One region of the Ferrimonas lipolytica genome, then DNA from elsewhere that is predicted to be linked to it. Evidence: predicted binding sites of a transcription regulator. Region 1 holds the regulator's gene; the other holds the start of a gene.

Region 1 (8,928 bases):
GAAATGAAAGAGGTGCTGACCGCCATTCGCCACAGCCAATGGCGTTGGGATATGGCTATCGCTTCCCACGGAATCCATATGCACAACCCAGCCGAAGCTCTGCGCTTATTGGCCAGCTCACTTGAGCGTAGTGCTGATGCCCGAGCCGCTTTGGCGCGAGTATTGGCTAAGCATGGTTACACCGACGTGGTTGCCATTCCTGATATCTCCACCAAAGCCGCAGCGCAAGCTGCCGTTGGTTGGGATATGGAGAAACTGGAAGCAGAGAAAGCAAAATTCCTAGAAACATTGGCGCCTAAGTGGGACGAAAGTTACAACAACAAGTACGGCAGCTCTCCTGAGTAACCGTTAACTTGGTTCGATTATCAAGGCAGCCTATGGCTGCCTTTTTTATGGCTGTGTCGTAGTTAGCTGTTGAAGTTTATCTTAAGCCTTCGGCTTCATCGATTTCGGTGCTTTAGGGGAGGATGTCGCGGTGGCGACGGCACATTCTTGTATGCATTAGGGGGGAGCTCCGCCCCCTTTGGAATCCCCCTTTGCCTTAGGTCGCAGTCCAAAACGCTTCGCTGAACTGCTCCAATGCGGCAGGAGATCAACGGCGGTAGTGCTTTCCCCTTGTATCAAAACTCGCCTAGCCGGTGCTTTAACAGCATTGGAAACAACAACACTTAGTTGGTACACAGCTTTTTTATTCCTAGCTCGACAACCTCACAGCTTGCACCACAACGCACCCTGCACAATAAGTGTGCAACAACACAGTCCAACTCGGTGCATGCTTCCAGCCCCCACCAGCGCCATAACATCTAAATCATTGTTAATGTTAGATAAAAAAAACTGGCACAACTGTTGTAAGAGTCTTGGCAACTAATTAAAAAGGCGAGGTAACGGCAATGAAACTGGTCAGTGCAATCATAAAACCATTCAAGCTAGATGACGTTAGAGAAGCCATCGCCGAGTTAGGCGTTGAAGGATTGACCGTCACTGAAGTTAAAGGCTTTGGTCGTCAAAAAGGTCATACCGAACTCTATCGCGGGGCGGAATACCAAGTAGATTTTCTCCCAAAAGTGAAACTAGAGATCGCTACCTCAACCGACAAGGTTGAACGCCTACTCGAAGTGATCACTGCAGCCGCCGGAACCGGCAAAATCGGGGATGGGAAAATCTTTGTCGTCGATCTTGATCGTGTGGTTCGGATCCGTACTGGCGAACTCGACGCCGAAGCAATTTAAGGAGGAACCCAACATGGAACAAGTTACCGAATTGACGAGCACAGTTACTGAATTACGCTTTGCCTTAGATACCTTTTACTTCTTGGTGTCTGGCGCCTTAGTGATGTGGATGGCAGCCGGGTTTGCGATGCTCGAAGCGGGGTTAGTCCGCTCTAAAAATACCACCGAGATCCTAACCAAAAACATGGCACTGTACGCCATTGCTTGTGCCATGTTCCTGTTGGTCGGTTACAACATTATGTACGTCGACAACGTCGAAGGCGGCTGGTTACCAAGCTTTGGCAGCCTGATTGGCAGCCAAGCAGAGGGGGCCGATCACGCCCTTGAGTCTGATTTCTTTTTCCAAATGGTGTTCGTTGCAACTGCCATGTCCATTGTGTCCGGCGCTGTCGCTGAACGCATGAAGCTTTGGGCATTTCTGGCGTTTGCTGTTGTGTTAACTGGCTTTATCTATCCGATAGAGGGGTACTGGACCTGGGGGGGTGGCTTTATCTCTAGCACTATCGGATTTGTAGACTTTGCTGGATCAGGCATTGTCCATATGGCTGGTGCCGCAGCAGCAATCGCTGGTGTGCTTTTATTAGGAGCGCGTAAGGGGAAATACAACGCCGATGGCAGCGTAAATCCGATTCCGGGCTCAAACCTACCACTGGCAACACTGGGTACCTTTATTTTGTGGTTAGGCTGGTTTGGTTTTAACGGTGGCTCGCAATTGTTGATTTCCGATGCTGAAAACTCAACCGCTGTTGCTAAGATCTTCGTTAATACTAACTCCGCTGCTGCCTTTGGTGCCATCGCTGCGCTGCTGCTTTGTAAAATCACCTGGGCAAAAGCCGATTTAACCATGATATTGAACGGCGCTTTGGCTGGCCTAGTTGCTATCACAGCCGACCCGCTATCACCATCACTGCCTATGGCTGCACTGATTGGTGGCATCTCTGGTAGCTTAGTAGTGTTCTCCATCGTTGCGATGGACAAGATTAAGCTGGACGACCCTGTGGGTGCAATTTCAGTTCACGGCGTGTGTGGCCTATTTGGTTTGTTAGCAGTACCAGTATCCAATGCCGACGCCACCTTTGGCGGCCAGCTACTGGGTGCTGCCATCATCTTCGCTTGGGTATTTAGCACCAGCTTCGTAGTATGGGTAGCGCTTAAATACTCCATGGGGATCCGTGTTACCGAAGAGGAAGAGTACAACGGCATGGATGCATCAGATTGTGGTATTGATGCGTACCCTGAGTTCGTCACAGTGAAAAGCCAAAGCTAATCCGCGGCGTTTCGCCTAGCTTACCAACACGCCTACCGCTGTAGGCGTGTTGTTGTATCTAGCGCCGAGAAAAGAGTGTCGTTAGTACGAGCTGAGCAACGGCAGTAATAAATGAACTGTTATTACCAACCCTACGAATGCACCCGCTAGCTCACTCAACTGAAACGCTCGGGCAATGCCTTGGCTATCACTAGCATCGCCCAACACTAAGCTACTCACGAATAACCAATACCGACAACAGCATCATCATGCCGATTGCTGCGCCAGAAATTAGCAGTTCCCCCCTGACTTATACCCTCGCCTGCCAACCCCAGTAGCAGACCTAAGTGCATATCAACACCAAGTCCAGCGTTTCATAGGCTCCAATTGAATTGGCATACAGTTGACGATATCGCAGTGGCGAAGAATGTGATTGGCTCGGCGCATTGGCAACATCAAAGCATAAAAAAACCGACGCATCAGCGTCGGTTTGTTAGCACTAGCAAAGAGCATTATTACTTAACGAACTCTTCACCAATGTGAATATCACCCTTAAGAGTCTCGAGCATGCCGGTCAGTGCATCTTGCTCGAAAGCACTGAGGCCACCGTACGGCAAAATGGCTTTAACACCCGCGGTACCAAGTTCAATCGGCTGAGCAAAGAAACGAGCGTGTTCACCTGCGCCTTCAACGTAAGCGCACTCAATTACGCCCTGCTCACCTTGTAAACCTCGAACAACCGCTAAACCAAAGCGACAAGCCGCTTGCGCCATCGACAATGTGGCAGAACCGCCACCGGCTTTAGCTTCTACTACTTCTGTTCCGGCGTTCTGGATACGGTGAGTCAGGCTGGCAATTTCCTCAGCGCTAAACTCAACGCCCTTAACTTGGGACAGCAGTGGCAAGATAGTCACACCGCTATGGCCACCAATTACATTTAGCTTAACATCTGCAACGTTCAAGCCTTTTGCTTCAGCAATAAAGGTTTCACTGCGGATCACATCCAACGTGGTTACGCCGAACAATTTATTCTTGTCGTAAACACCCGCTTCTTTTAGCACTTCAGCAGCAATCGCCACTGTAGTGTTTACTGGATTGGTGATAATGCCGATACACGCTGTTGGAGCTACTGCAGCGACCTTAGCGGTTAGGTTCCGAATAATACCGGCATTAATATTGAACAGATCAGAACGGTCCATACCTGGCTTACGGGCAACACCCGCTGAGATCAGTACTACGTCAGCTCCCTCAAGCGCTGGGCTTGGGTCTTCGCCGGCAAAGCCGGTTGCTTCCACATCGGTAGGTATGTGGCTAATGTCTTTTGCTACGCCCGGGGTTACTGGCGCAATGTCATACAATGCCAATTTACTGCCAGCAGGCAGGTTCAGTTTCAACAACAGGGCTAAGGCCTGACCAATGCCACCTGCGGCACCCAATACTGCAACTTTCATCGTTGTCTCCATCTTTCCATGAAAATGTGATAGACATCACTCTATTGGCGCCCACAATACCCAAAGGTAAGACGTTTCGCAATGACTGGTATCAATACTGTCAATGGCAGCAAAAATGGCTGTAGATAATACGTAATGATGAATTTTTATGCCGTATATATGAATCACTCTTGCTTTATAAGCACTATTTATGCAACCTAACCCTCCTTAAAAGCTAACTTTGTTGTATTAAAGCACTTATGAAGACAGGCCATCAGCAAGACGAACTAGTACGAGTATTCAAATCGATCTTGAAAGAGGAGCGATTTGGCTCACAAGGCGAGATCGTTACCGCACTGCAAGGGGAAGGGTTCAGCAATATTAACCAGTCCAAGGTATCGCGGATGCTTAGCAAGTTTGGGGCAGTACGCACTCGTAACGCTAAGCAAGAGATGGTGTACTGCTTACCTGCAGAGCTTGGGGTACCAACGGCGAATGCACAGCTTCGTAATCTAGTATTAGATGTTGATCATAACGGCAGCATGATCGTCGTTCACGCTAGTCCAGGCGCCGCCCAATTGATTGCTCGTCTGTTGGACTCCATGGGTAAAGCTGAGGGGATTTTAGGCACCATCGCAGGCGACGATACCATCTTCATCGCTCCAACCAGCCACGCTCAATTAGAGCCAACCTTAGCGATGATCAAAGAACTGTTCAATTACGTCGATTAGCCTCTACCAGTTAAGTCGCTAGATACAAAAACGCCTAACGATTAAGTCAGGCGTTTTTTGTGGCAGCTTATAGATTCGCAGCTTGCTCTAAAAAGTCGAGCGACGGTGCAAAAAATGAAGCCCCCGTTACCGCTTGTGTATAGTTCAGCAAGTGATCGTGGTGGCCGTGGCCATCACCGACAACCATCGAATGCAACTGCTTCTCAAAGTGTACCGGGGTATAACAACAGCTGATAAAGAACAGTCCCTGCTCCTTCATATCACCGTAAGGCATGCTTTGACGTAAAATCTCCATGCCTTTGCCGTGTTCATCTTTAAGATTGGTACGCTTAATATGACAGTAAGCAGGCTTGGCTGCTGATGGATACTCAACGTTATCAACCTTGGTGCGACCGATGGTATCTTCTTGAGTCTTTATCGATTGTTGTTGCCACTGCGCCATATTGTGTACGTAACGCTGGGTATGAACGTAACTACCACCAGCAAACTCACCTTCGGCGACTAAGGCAACCTCACGCCGATGGCTGCCTGTAGGGTTTTCAGTGCCATCAACAAAACCGGTAAAGTCACGGTTATCAAGGTAACGGAAACTACGCACCTCCTCGACCAATTCAGCAAAGCCAACCAAACGACGACACACTTCTTGCGCCACGACATGGTTAAAGTCGAGGCGGTCGCTGCGCAGGTGGATAAACAGATCAACCGGCTGGCTTGGAGTGTGCCGATCTTCAGCTGAATATTGTGGGAACGGATTAAGCAATGGCGGACGCTGGTTTGGGTACAAGGTATCCCAATAGTTAGCACCAACGGCAACAAAACCATTAAAGGCACAATCAGCATTGCGATCAGCAGAGCTTTGCAGCCATGACGCTAATCCAGCTAATACTCCTGGCAATGCCAACTCAGCTCCTTCGTAGGCATTAAACATCATATATAACCCATGCAGATTACCCTCTGCACAGATCCCACCCTGCTCTCTCGGCATTGTCTTATCCTTCAAAATTCAACTGGCAATAGTTTGCTCACTGAGCCGCAATCAAGCAAGTAGGATAACGCTAAAACCAACATCAATTACAATAAAATCAACGCGTGAGGTAAAGCAGACACTGCAACCTTAGCTCCTTGAGCTAGATCTAACCGTTCCGAACGCACTGCTAGGCTAATCGGACCTACCTCAACCTGATAATCGCAATAGGTACCGCTGAAGTTACGCGCGGTAACAATGCCGCTGCCATCATCATCGGCTACTAGGTTAAGTTGCTGTGGTCTCAACAGTAGCTTCCCTTGGTGGGCAGGCGGGTATGAAAGCGGGTTTAAGCTTTTGATCGAACCAAGCGGAGTTTCAACCTCATCGACGGCACTGACCACCGCATCAAGATAATTCCCTCCACCAAGAAAATCGGCAACAAAACGGCTCGCGGGAAATCGGTAAAGCTGTTCCGCTTGCCCCTGTTGCACCACTTGACCTTGATGCATCAAGGCCAACTTATCCGCAAAGGCAAACGCTTCCTCTTTAGCATGAGTAACGAAAACGGCACTCACTTTTTGCGACTGCAAGATCTGGCGAATTTCTCGCATCATCTCAGTGCGAACCTGTGAATCAATATTGGAAAATGGTTCATCTAATAAAAGTAACTTAGGTCGATAAGCTAGCGCCCGAGCAATAGCGACCCGTTGTTGCTGCCCACCGGAGAGTTGATGAATATAACGTTTCCCTAACCCCTCAAGCCGCACCAGTTCGAGCATCTCATTGACCCGTTCACGTTTGCACGCACTGGTCATGCCTTGCAAACCAAAACTGATATTGTCAGCCACCGTTAAATGAGGAAACAGAGCATAATCCTGAAAGATAATACCAACGTTACGCTGCTCAGGTGGGAGCTGTTTACCGGCCGCAGTTAAGCACCGTTGCTGCAGCCAGATCTCCCCTTGCACATCGGCCTGTAAACCGGCGATTGCCCGCAGCAGTGTAGTTTTGCCGCACCCACTTGGGCCAAGCAAAGCCAGAATCTCATTATCTTTAACGGTTAGGTTGATGCCATCTAGTACCGTTTTATCGTCGTAGTTACAGCGGAGCTGTTTCAGTTCGAGCGTCGTTGTCATTGTGACTGTTCCAAACTTCGATTCAGTAACCATACCGGCAGCAGTCCAGCGGCGACAATCACTAACGCAGGTAAGGCACCGAGTTCCAACGCTTCATCAGAAACAAATTGATAGACGTAGGTCGCTAGGGTTTCAAAGCCTATCGGTTTCAGTAGTAGTGCTGCTGGTAACTCCTTCATCGACTCCATAAATACAATAACCGCTCCGGTCAGCAGCCCCCGCCGTAGTAAAGGCAGATGGATACGGCGTAAGATCTGCGGCGATTGACACCCCATAGTGGCTGCCGCCATATCCAAATTTGGGTTTATCCGCTTATAGCTTGATTCAACACTGCCCAAGGCCACCGCTAAGAAACGAACAGTGTAACCAAACAACAGCGCCAGCATCGAACCTGATAACACCAGTCCCGGTAATGGTTGTTCCAGCCATTGAGCAACATCATTAATACGGTAATCCAGCCACGTTAGCGGGATCAACACGCCAATGGCTAATACGGTACCCGGCAATGCATAACCAAAACCCGCTATCTGACTTGGCCAGTTAGCCACACCGGTGCGTGCAAGGAATTGCAATAACAATGCGACCGTAATAGACAGCAGGGCCACCAGCACGGCAACCAGTAAACTGTTACCGCTAAACTGCCAAAACTTATCTAGCTCGCTCCAATCCAAGTAGGCGATAGCGTAATTCAGCAAAATGGCAGCTGGCAATACAAAGGCCAATAACAGCATCGTGACGCAATAGCCGCAAGCCAACCAAGCCCGCCAACCACCAAGTGTATAGGGATGAAACGATTGCTGATTATCGCCACGTTGAAACAGCTTTTGTTGTGCTCGGCCTCTGCGCTCAACCGCAATCAACAACATCACCCCGAGCAACATCAAACAAGATAATCTCGCCGCTGCACTAATGCTGCCGTAGCCTAGCCAAACATCGTAAACCGCTGTGGTGAGGGTGTTCACGGCAAAGTAATTTACAGTGGCAAAGTCAGCCATGGTTTCCATGCCCACCAACGCCACACCAACCACAATCGCTGGGCGGGCAAGCGGTAAACTAACCCGAAAGAAACTCCTCCACGGACTACACCCTAAGGTACGACTGGCTTGCACCAAATTGCCCGCCTGCTCCAAAAAAGCAGTGCGAGCTAACATAAACACATATGGGAACAACACCAAGGCCAGCATGATAGCAGCGCCACCAAGAGTGCGGACTTCGGGAAAGTAGTAATCACTGGGGCTGTGCCAGCCAAACCAGTTACGCAGCGCCTTTTGCACGGGGCCTGCATAGTCAAGTAGGTCGGTATAAACGTAAGCGACTAAATACGCTGGCATCGCTAAGGGTAACAACAGCGCCCATTGCAGCTGCCGTTGCAGTGGGAAACGGCACATGGCCACTAACCACGCCGCAGGAACACCAATAACAGCACTGCCTAACGCCACCATTAGAACCAGCAAAGTGGTGTTTATTATGTAATCCCCTAACACCGACGAGGCCAGATCGGTAAACACCTCACTGGCTGGCATCATTCCCTGTTGCAGTAGCGCCCCAACAGGCGCTAACAGCAACAAGGTAATCATCATTCCGCCATACAACCAGCGACGATTGAGGGAATGGTTCATCGGTTATAGATCAAACTTCACTTTATCAAGCAGCTTAACCGCATCCTGATGGTATTCAGCTAAACGGTGAACCGGCAAGTCATCAGATTTGAAGCTGCCCCAGCTCGATACCAGCTCAGAAGGCTTAACCATGGGATTCACTGGATATTCCATATTTGCTTCCGCATACATCTGCTGTGCTATTGGTGCTGATAAGAATTCAAGCAATTTGATTGCTGCTTCAGGATGCTTTGAGTACTTAGTTAGCGCAGCACCAGAAACGTTTACGTGTGCACCACGATCAGCTTGGTTAGGGAAGTTAATCTCCACTTGGTCAGCAAAGGGACGCTGTTTCTCATCGCTCAGCATCTTTCCGAAGTAGTAGCTGTTGCCAATGGCGTAGTCACAAACCCCTTCAGCTATTGCCTTAATTTGAGCACGATCATTACCCTGTGGCTTGCGTGCAAGATTAGCCTTAACGCCTTGCAGCCATTCAATGGTCTTGGTTTCACCGTGGTGAGCAATCATCGACGATACTAAGGCAATGTTATAAGCGTTCTTACCGGAGCGAGTACAAATCTTGCCTTTAAA
Region 2 (8,928 bases), 2.0 Mb from region 1:
AGCGCTACATTACCCTAGCCCCGGTATCTACCGTACTTGGTTTGGCTTTCAAACTACGCGATCCAGACGGCTTGATTGGCGACAAGAAAGAGATTGGCATTACCTGTGCGTTGATCCCGACCGATATGCAAGGTGTTGAGATTGGCCGCCGCCACTTCCCGTTGAACACCATGTTCCAAAACGGCCCGACCCGTGGTAACCAGGTGTTTGTCCCACTGGATTACATTATTGGTGGCCAAGAGATGGCAGGCCAAGGCTGGCGCATGCTGGTTGAATGTTTGTCGGTTGGTCGTGGTATCACCCTGCCATCAAGCGCTGCTGGTGGCATGAAGACCGTTGCTGGCGCAACCGGAGCCTACTCTCGTATCCGCCGTCAGTTCAAACTACCAATCGGTAAGATGGAAGGCATTGAAGAGCCATTAGCGCGGATTGGCGGTAACGCTTACCTAATGGACGCGGTGTCCACCTTAACAACAACCGGTTTAAACCTTGGTGAAAAACCATCGGTTATCTCCGCTATCGTCAAGATGCACCTGACCGACCGGATGCAGAAATGCATCATTGACGCCATGGATATCCACGGCGGTAAAGGGGTCTGTTTAGGGCCAAACAACTACTTGGGTCGTGGCTACCAAGGTGCGCCAATTGCGATCACCGTAGAGGGTGCCAACATCCTAACTCGTTCCATGATCATCTATGGTCAGGGCGCAATCCGATGCCACCCATACATCTTAAACGAGATGCAAGCGGCCTTTGATGAAGATAAGCAAAAGGGCTTAGCTGACTTCGACAAAGCCATTTGGGGCCACGTTGGTTTCGTATTTACTAACTTAGTTCGCAGTGTATGGCTTGGCCTAACCGGTGGCCGTTTGAGCAACAGCCCATACCAAGACGAAACCAAGCGCTACTACCAGCAGATGAACCGTTTCAGTGCCAACCTAGCGCTACTATCGGATATCGCAATGGCACTGCTTGGCGGCGACTTGAAGCGCAAAGAGCGTACCTCTGCTCGTCTAGGTGACTTACTCAGCCAACTGTTCCTGACCTCTGGCGCGTTGAAGCGTTATAACGACGATGGTCGTATGGCTGATGACCTACCACTGCTGCGTTGGGGTGTTGAGGATTCACTGTACAAACTGCAAACCGCACAGATTGAGTTGTTAGAAAACTTCCCAATGTTTGGTGGCCTACTGAAGTTCCTGCTGTTCCCATTCGGACGCCCAATTAAACGCCCGTCTGACAAAAATGACCACCAAGTTGCGCGTATTTTGCAAACCCCAAGTGCCACTCGTGACCGCCTGATTGCTGGCCAGTGGTTAGCAAACCACGATAGAAATGCGCTCGGCAAGCTGGAGCATACCTTGGGCTTGATCCTTAAAGCCGAGCCACTGTACGACAAAGTATGTAAAGCTGCCGGTAAGAAACTGCCGTTTATGTTCCTCGACCGTATTGCTGCTCAAGGCCTTGAGCTTGGCGCTATCACCGCTGAAGAAGCACAGCTTCTTAATGAAGCGGAAGCCGGTCGTCTGGCGACCATCAACGTTGATGACTTTGACTCCGACGAGTTGAAATCCAACCCTGTTATCGCCCAGCAAAACGACAAAGCCGCTTAACTTTATAAGATAAGCTAACAAGGGAGCCGTTAGGCTCCCTTTCTTTTTAGTTAGTTCTCCCACCACGCTAAAACTCCCAGTGATTTCAACACCAGTAGCTATAATAACTATAAGCACAAAAGACGTGAGGTTATTATGGGACGCGAAACAGTTGCCTCGTTTATCGCCATCATTGCCGCTTTTTGTTGGAGCCATCCATTGGTATTAACTCCGACAAGCCAAACCGGCGCAGATATGGGCCCCCTCGGCTATGGTTTGCTGCTGTTGCCAATTCTTACTGCCATCGCCGTCTCTGCTTCGAAAGAACACTTAGCTATTCTATTTGGGTCATCCCAAGTTGTTTTGGTCATAGTGATTAGCCTACAACTCAGTAGTGGTCCAACATTCTGGTTGCATGGCTTAGGCGTAGCTGCCGTACTAGGGCTGATGCAAGCGATGGAACATGCCGCTATGGTGACAGAAACCTATAGCGACAGTTCACTCAACCAGTCGGCCACCAACATCAAATACTTCTAAACTGGCCCGGTTGCCACCGAAGTTAACGGCATTGCTCAGTAAAAAGGCGAGCATAAAATAAAAAGAGGCGTATACTGTGCGCCCCGGTTCTCAGTACTGACTGTGTTCTGTGCTGCCGGAGAATCTGAACTTGGATAACCCCCCTAGGAACCTGTCACCATGGCTCAAAGCAAAAAATTCTCACTGTCGGTAGAACAAACCGAAGATAAGTGGACCGCAAAAATCATCCGTAAAGTGTCCAACCGCAAGACCATGGTGTCTAAAAAGAAGGGTCGTTTTGCCACTGAAGCTGAAGCACAAGCTTGGGGTGAAGAGATGCTGCAAGAGTTCCAAAAGAACCAAGCAGAGCGTAACGACCGTCACGCTAAAACCCGTATTGAGCGTGAAGCCGTTGCTGCTCGCCAAGCTGAAAAGGCGGAACAAAAAGCCGCTGAAAAACGCGCCTTACGTGCCGAAGCCTTAGGTGACGAGTTTGACGCCGATGACGTTGCTGAAGACGAAGAGTTCGATTTCAGCGACTTTGATAGCGAAGAGTAAGCACTCCTCAATATCAACAAAAAACCAGCCGTAAGGCTGGTTTTTTGATTTTATAAGCTCAACTATTTTGCTTTGAAATCAAGATAGTCCGCAGATAGCGGCAGCGGTTGCGCTAAATTGAGCCCAACCTGTGTCGCCGCCCGCCGCGCCTCATTGCTTGGGTGACTGCTTAACCAGCTTGAACTATTTCCGTTTTCTAGTACATCAAATAACGCCGTAACACCGCCGCTGTGACCATATAGAGCCACGACAGCCGCTAACGCTAATTGATCTGCTTCAGCTTCATCATCCCGACTAAAGGACAACATGGTGAATTGGCTCGACAGCTGTAACAACGCTTGGTTTTCTATTCCCAATAAGATTGATAACCCAGTAATGCTAAGGTTTTTTGATAGTGACTTAATCACGTGACGTTGGCGTACATGAGCCAGTTCATGAGCGACCACCATCGCTAACGCATTCTCCGACGGCAACGCTTCAATCAATCCGCTAAAGATAACGATTTCGCCGCCTAATCCGGCAAAGGCGTTGATCTGCTCGTCCTCAATCAACGTGACCTTCACATCGATATCGTCTTGCATCGGCTTAACCGCTAGCAACCGTGCCAATAGCTCATCCATCTGTCGCTGTGCTGGAGACTCTACTCTTTGAGCAGACCACGCAGGTGCCAACCGTTGCTCCCACGAGAATGGAATAAACTGTCCCAATTGACCGATGGCTAGGTTAATCAATAGCACTACTACGCTAATCGCCAAACCAACGCCTGCAACCAGAATAAAAAAATCTGGCAGTGGTGAACCTGACTTATGGTTATTTTCTGGGGTAGGACGATTAACGAACTGGCTCATCGCTCACTACCGCCGTACCATATGCATAAACCTCAACCGAGACTTGGCTCTTATCGTCTCCTTGGCCAATTGCTGAGGTTTCAATACGCATATTGAACACCGCATTGGCACCAAGTTGTTCAGCTTCTTGCTTCATTCGCACAATCGATTCTCTGCGCGCCCGTTCAATCAATGACTCAAATGAACTAACGTTGCCGCCAACAATGTTGCGAAGCGACGCCACAAAGCTCTTAAAGTAATCCACCGCTATAACGGTATTACCCCCCACCAAGCTAACCCGACAGGGTTGGAATTGCGCTGGCACCTCTTTGGTATTAAACACCAATATCGACTGCAACCGAGCTTCTTCTTGGCGCAGACGTTTGAAATGTCGTTGCTCTGCATAGCGCCCAAACACGAAGCCTAAGCCAATCAACAACAGTACCCCAATGAGTGTCTGCATTGGTTACTCCACTACAACCGCAGTACCGTAGGCAAACAATTCCGCCGCACCGGAGGTCACTGATGACGTTGAGAAGCGAACATTGATTACCGCATTAGCTCCAATGGCGATAGCTTGTTCGGTCATCCGTTCGACCGCTTGCTCTCGGGATTCTTGCAGCAGTTCGGTATAACCAACCAATTCGCCACCAACGAGATTCTTAAGCCCCGCCATAAAATCACGACCAACATGTTTGGCGCGCACTGTATTACCCTGAACTAAGCCAAGGTGGCTAACGATGGTTTTTCCGGGAATGGTTTCGATATTGGTAAGGGTTATCTTATCCATGACAACTGATTCTCTGCTGATTGAAGCAATCACCATATCACCGCTACCCGCCCTCGCCTATGCTTGGCAACATGCAGATACAACAAAGCCGAGCATAAGCTCGGCTTTGGTTCGCTCTGGCGCTGGTTAGAAAATCAGATGAGCCATGCCAGCAATCACTGGCAGCGATACTAAGGTACGCAGCAAGAACACCACCAATAGCTCAAATGCATTTACTGGGATCTTAGAGCCCAGTAACAAGGCGCCTACTTCTGACATAAAGATAAGTTGGGTAACAGACAAAGCGGCAATCACAAACTTGGTCATGTCATTTTCAATACCTGCAGCAATGATTGATGGAATAAACATATCCGCAAAACCAACCACCATGGTTTCAGAGGCCGCTTCAGCAAACGGGATCTGCAACAGCTCGAGTAACGGTACAAACGGTGCACCCAACCAAGCAAACACTGGGGTAAACTCGGCCACAATAAGTCCCATGGTACCCACAGCCATAACCACTGGTAGTACTCCAAACACCATATCGATGGCATTTTTACAGCTCACGACAATAACGTCAGACAGCTTTTCAATCTTGGCTGCTGTATTTAGAGCATTCTGATAACCGAAAGAGAATACAGTATGACCAGCAGGGATCACCTCAGCGTCTTTAGCGCGCTCGGTGCCATCAATCAGCAGATCTTTCTTATTAGATAACGGTGGTAAACGCGGCACAATCAACGCTACTACTAAACCAGCGACACAAACGGTTAAGTAGAAAGGAATAAACATCGACTCTAAGCCAACCTGAGCAATCACCACCAAACTGAAACTAATGGATACGGCCGAGAAGGTAGTGCCAATAACCGCAGCTTCACGCTGGGTATAACACTTTTCTTCATACTGCTTCGACGACATCAAGATCCCAACGGAGCCATCGCCAAGCCATGACGCAAGGCAGTCAATGGCTGAACGGCCAGGCAGATTAAACAGCGGACGCATCACCTTGGTCAGCAGGCTACCAATCAGTTCGAGCAAGCCAAAGTGGGTCAACAGTGGCAATAACAAACCTGCAAACACAAATACGGCAAATAGCGTTGGCATTAGCTCGGCAAACACAAAAGCACCGGTTAGATCACTGATGATCACTTCAGGGCCTGTTTGAGTGATAACCATAGCAACGAAGGCAGCACCCAATACACGAACAGAAAACCACAGCGGCGACGGATTAAACAGCCCGTTCAGGAATGAGTTGTTGAGAATAAACTGAGGTTTAAACAGTTTGGTGGCAATAGCGGCTAGCGCTGAGACAATCAACACACCACTTACTACCGCGGCAATGTTATCGCCAATAACACCAAGCAGAGCATCTTTCAAAACCGCAATAGGGATAGTAATACCATCGGCGTGAACAACCGGGGTCATAAAGAAAAAGACGCCCAGTATCGATGGGATCAGGAACATCAGGATGTTCCGTAACGAATTATTTTGCATGGTGTGTTGTGCCTGCTTAAAGAGTAATTATCCCAATTATTGATGGTGCCGTAACTGGGATTAATTTCACTTCAGTGCATTTTTATGCACAAGAAGTTATTTGTAGCGGGTATCCTACCGACACTTATTTAGTTTTAAAAGTGCCGACCACTGCGCCTTTAGTGATCGGCATCACACCTTTTAATGCACCATTACCGCGTAATTATTCAGGCGTACCAATTGCCCAACAATATGAATAATAATTAATCAGCCTTGCTGCCGCTGCGACGCATCAACTGCTCTAACAGGTTTGGCGGAACACCATGAATAGTTATGGTATCTCGAGCCGGATCCCACTGCACTCGTTCGCCTAAATGTTGACCATCAAAACTCAAAGAAACACCACCGCCGGTACCGGCAAACTTCTTCAATTGACGCAACGTGCTCTGATCAGCCGGAAACTCCTCAATCAACTCATAGCTGCCATCGCTGGTAAATTGGTGGAAGCTTTCCAAGCCTTTGTCTGCCAACTCATCGGCAATGTCACTGATCTGAACGTTATCACCTGTGGCAATCTGGCTTTTACAGTAGTCGAACACGGCGTCACGGCAATCTTGCTGCTCAGACTTATCGAGTTCTGCCGTGCCAACGTAATCCTCAACCGCCTGCATCAACGCTTTATTTTGCTTTTTAGCATCAATGCCTTCAATACAGCCCATAAAGTCTAAGAAAAAGTCGGCGATCTTACGCCCGGCTCGACCTTTGACGAAGGAGATGTACTTTTTAGAGGTAGGATCGGCCTTCCACTCGGTTAAATCGATGCGGGCAGTCAGCTGCATATTAGACAAATCTAAATGCTCCATGCCGTGTACTTCCATTTCATCGGATACCGCCACTGACGGCTTAGCTGAGATCAGAGCCACAAATAGGTAGTTGCAAGCAACGTGGCTGTAATGAGCCAACAGTAGGTAACCACCAGTGGCAAAATCATACTTAGATAACTCTTTACCAAGCAGATTACTGGCTTGTGCCGTAAACTCTACATAGCCGAGTTCACCGGCTTGCCATTGGGTTAGCGCTTGTTCGAACTCCTCATTGGCTTCACCGGCTGGGGTGCCGTCTTCATTAATAGGAACCCCAAAGTGGCCAAAACCTTTGCCGGCTTTGGCGGTGTATAATCGGTGCAGTTCAGCGATTAGGTCGTCAGCAGCCATCGACTGCTTGAGCGGTTGTGAGCGTAAGCGGCACTCCAGTTGACCATCGTTACCTTGGTTGACTGTGTGGATAATGGCTTGATCGATTTTTATACTCATGGCTTTGGCATTAGTCGTTGGCAGTAAAAGCCGCTATTATATGCCGCCCTTTTTATAACATCACAGGAAAACTCATGGCGATCGTATCTAAATACAGCAATCAACAAGTAGAAACCCTGCTGTCGGATCTGCTGGCAGTGATGGAAAAACACCAAACCCCAACCGATTTGGCGCTTATGTCCCTTGGTAATGCCGCTACCATTATCATTAACAGCAAAATTGCACCGGCAAATCGTGCTGCACTGGCCGAACAGTTTGCGCAAGCTTTGCAGGCATCCATCGATAGCAGTGATGACGCCTAAACAATTGAAATAGCTTGCTGGATTACTGTTTTTATTCACCGTAGGATAACCCTAACTTGTCAGGCCTGAAGCCCTAGAATGCAATTCAACGATCACACCAAAGACAATGTGTCGCCCTTGGTACTGTGGGGACACTGGTTTACCTTTATAAACATGCTGTTAGCAATGCTAATCGCAACACGTTTTTTGTACATCCAAGGCTGGCCTGACACGCTATTGGCCCAGGCGTACATGCTGGTGAACCTGGTTGGCCATTTTGCATTCTTGGGCTTTGCTGGATACTTATTTACTCTGTTTCCAATTACAGTACTGCTGCCGTTTTCGCACATATTGCGCGGCGTTGGTGCTTTGGTTGCAACCATCGGGTTAACCATTTTGGCCTTCGATGCCGAAATTTTTGACCACTATCGACTCCACCTCAATCCATTTGTTCTTGATATCGCCAGCGCTGATATCGGTGCCCTACTCGACAACCCCATTGTGGCCGTATTCCCAATCGCCCTGCTCGCCTTACAGCTAGTGCTAGCCAATGGACTTTGGAAACGATTAGCTCGAGTTCGTCGTCGCCGTATGGGGATTCCGGTGGTAATCGTACTAGCCAGTTGTTTTATCGCGTCGCACTTGGTGCATATTTGGGCCGATGCTACTGGTTACCGTCCAATTGTGGCACAAGACGATATATTCCCGTTGCATTACCCGGCTACCGCTCGAGGCTTTATCGCCCGCCAAGGGTTGATGGAAGAGGGAGAGATGGCGGTACCCAATCGCATTGCCCCTTCATCACATCAATTGCTATATCCGCTGACCGACATCAATTGCGTGCCACCAACCACCCAAGATGTGTTGATGATCACCATAGATGGCTTCCGCGCCGACATGGTTAATCAGCAAACCATGCCGTACCTGATGGACCTATCCCAGCAATCCCACTGGTTTGAGCACCACTCTTCGGCTAGCAACAGCTACAACCACGGCCTATTCACTATGTTCTACAGCATGTTGCCCTCATACCGAGAGCCACTACTGTTGGACTTAAAAGGCCCAGAGCTAACCAAACAACTACACCGAGCGGGCTACCATCTGTCCGCTTACGGCATCAATCAAGCGGCAACCCCGTTTGATAAACAAACCTGGCTACAAGACTTTAATGTGGTTCCTACCCCTGTCGATGATGTCGCTGCCGAGCAAGATATTGCCATTAGCCAACAGGTCATCAGCCATATAGAGCAGAAAAACGGCCCACAGTTTAATCTGGTGAGCTTGTCAGCACCCGCTTATTACAGTACCCCTGTTGGCGAAGTTGGGATCCCGACAGTGCGAGCCGACAAATCGTTAAACCACGCCCAACAGGTGTTGTTTAACCAGTACCGGCAGTCGTTGCACTTTATCGATGGACAGCTCCAACGATTGGTTGAAGCCGCGGGAGAAAACACCGTGGTGATCATTACCGGTACCCATGGCCACCTATTTACCACTGACATTAATGCCGATAGCCGCGCTAACTTCAGCCCCGCAGCCACCAGAGTGCCACTGCTTATCCGCTGGAACGGGCAACGCCCACGAGCCATAAGTCATCGC

What was found. The regulator ArgR, encoded in region 1, controls arginine synthesis, uptake and breakdown. The targets are predictions, from matches to a motif close to ANTGAATANNTATTCANT.
Region 2: a site for ArgR is predicted at 5,830-5,847, ahead of HER31_RS04265 (YjiH family protein). Genes of this name have one in related genera too.

What each region holds. Positions count from the first base shown of each region.
Region 1 covers NZ_CP051180.1:2,986,575-2,995,502, forward strand. The annotation lists gene nrfA (ammonia-forming cytochrome c nitrite reductase) at 1-345, shown strand, start outside; gene HER31_RS13680 (P-II family nitrogen regulator) at 891-1,229, shown strand; gene HER31_RS13685 (ammonium transporter) at 1,243-2,496, shown strand; gene mdh (malate dehydrogenase) at 2,991-3,926, opposite strand; gene argR (transcriptional regulator ArgR) at 4,166-4,636, shown strand; gene HER31_RS13700 (Dyp-type peroxidase) at 4,704-5,621, opposite strand; gene HER31_RS13705 (ABC transporter ATP-binding protein) at 5,708-6,739, opposite strand; gene HER31_RS13710 (ABC transporter permease) at 6,736-8,358, opposite strand; gene HER31_RS13715 (Fe(3+) ABC transporter substrate-binding protein) at 8,362-8,928, opposite strand, start outside.
Region 2 covers NZ_CP051180.1:895,610-904,537, reverse strand. The annotation lists gene fadE (acyl-CoA dehydrogenase FadE) at 1-1,613, shown strand, start outside; gene HER31_RS04290 (hypothetical protein) at 1,749-2,129, shown strand; gene HER31_RS04285 (DUF3622 domain-containing protein) at 2,289-2,666, shown strand; gene HER31_RS04280 (M48 family metallopeptidase) at 2,729-3,514, opposite strand; gene HER31_RS04275 (YbjQ family protein) at 3,498-3,956, opposite strand; gene HER31_RS04270 (YbjQ family protein) at 3,960-4,274, opposite strand; gene HER31_RS04265 (YjiH family protein) at 4,410-5,726, opposite strand; gene yejK (nucleoid-associated protein YejK) at 5,999-7,048, opposite strand; gene HER31_RS04255 (YejL family protein) at 7,123-7,350, shown strand; gene HER31_RS04250 (DUF3413 domain-containing protein) at 7,429-8,928, shown strand, end outside.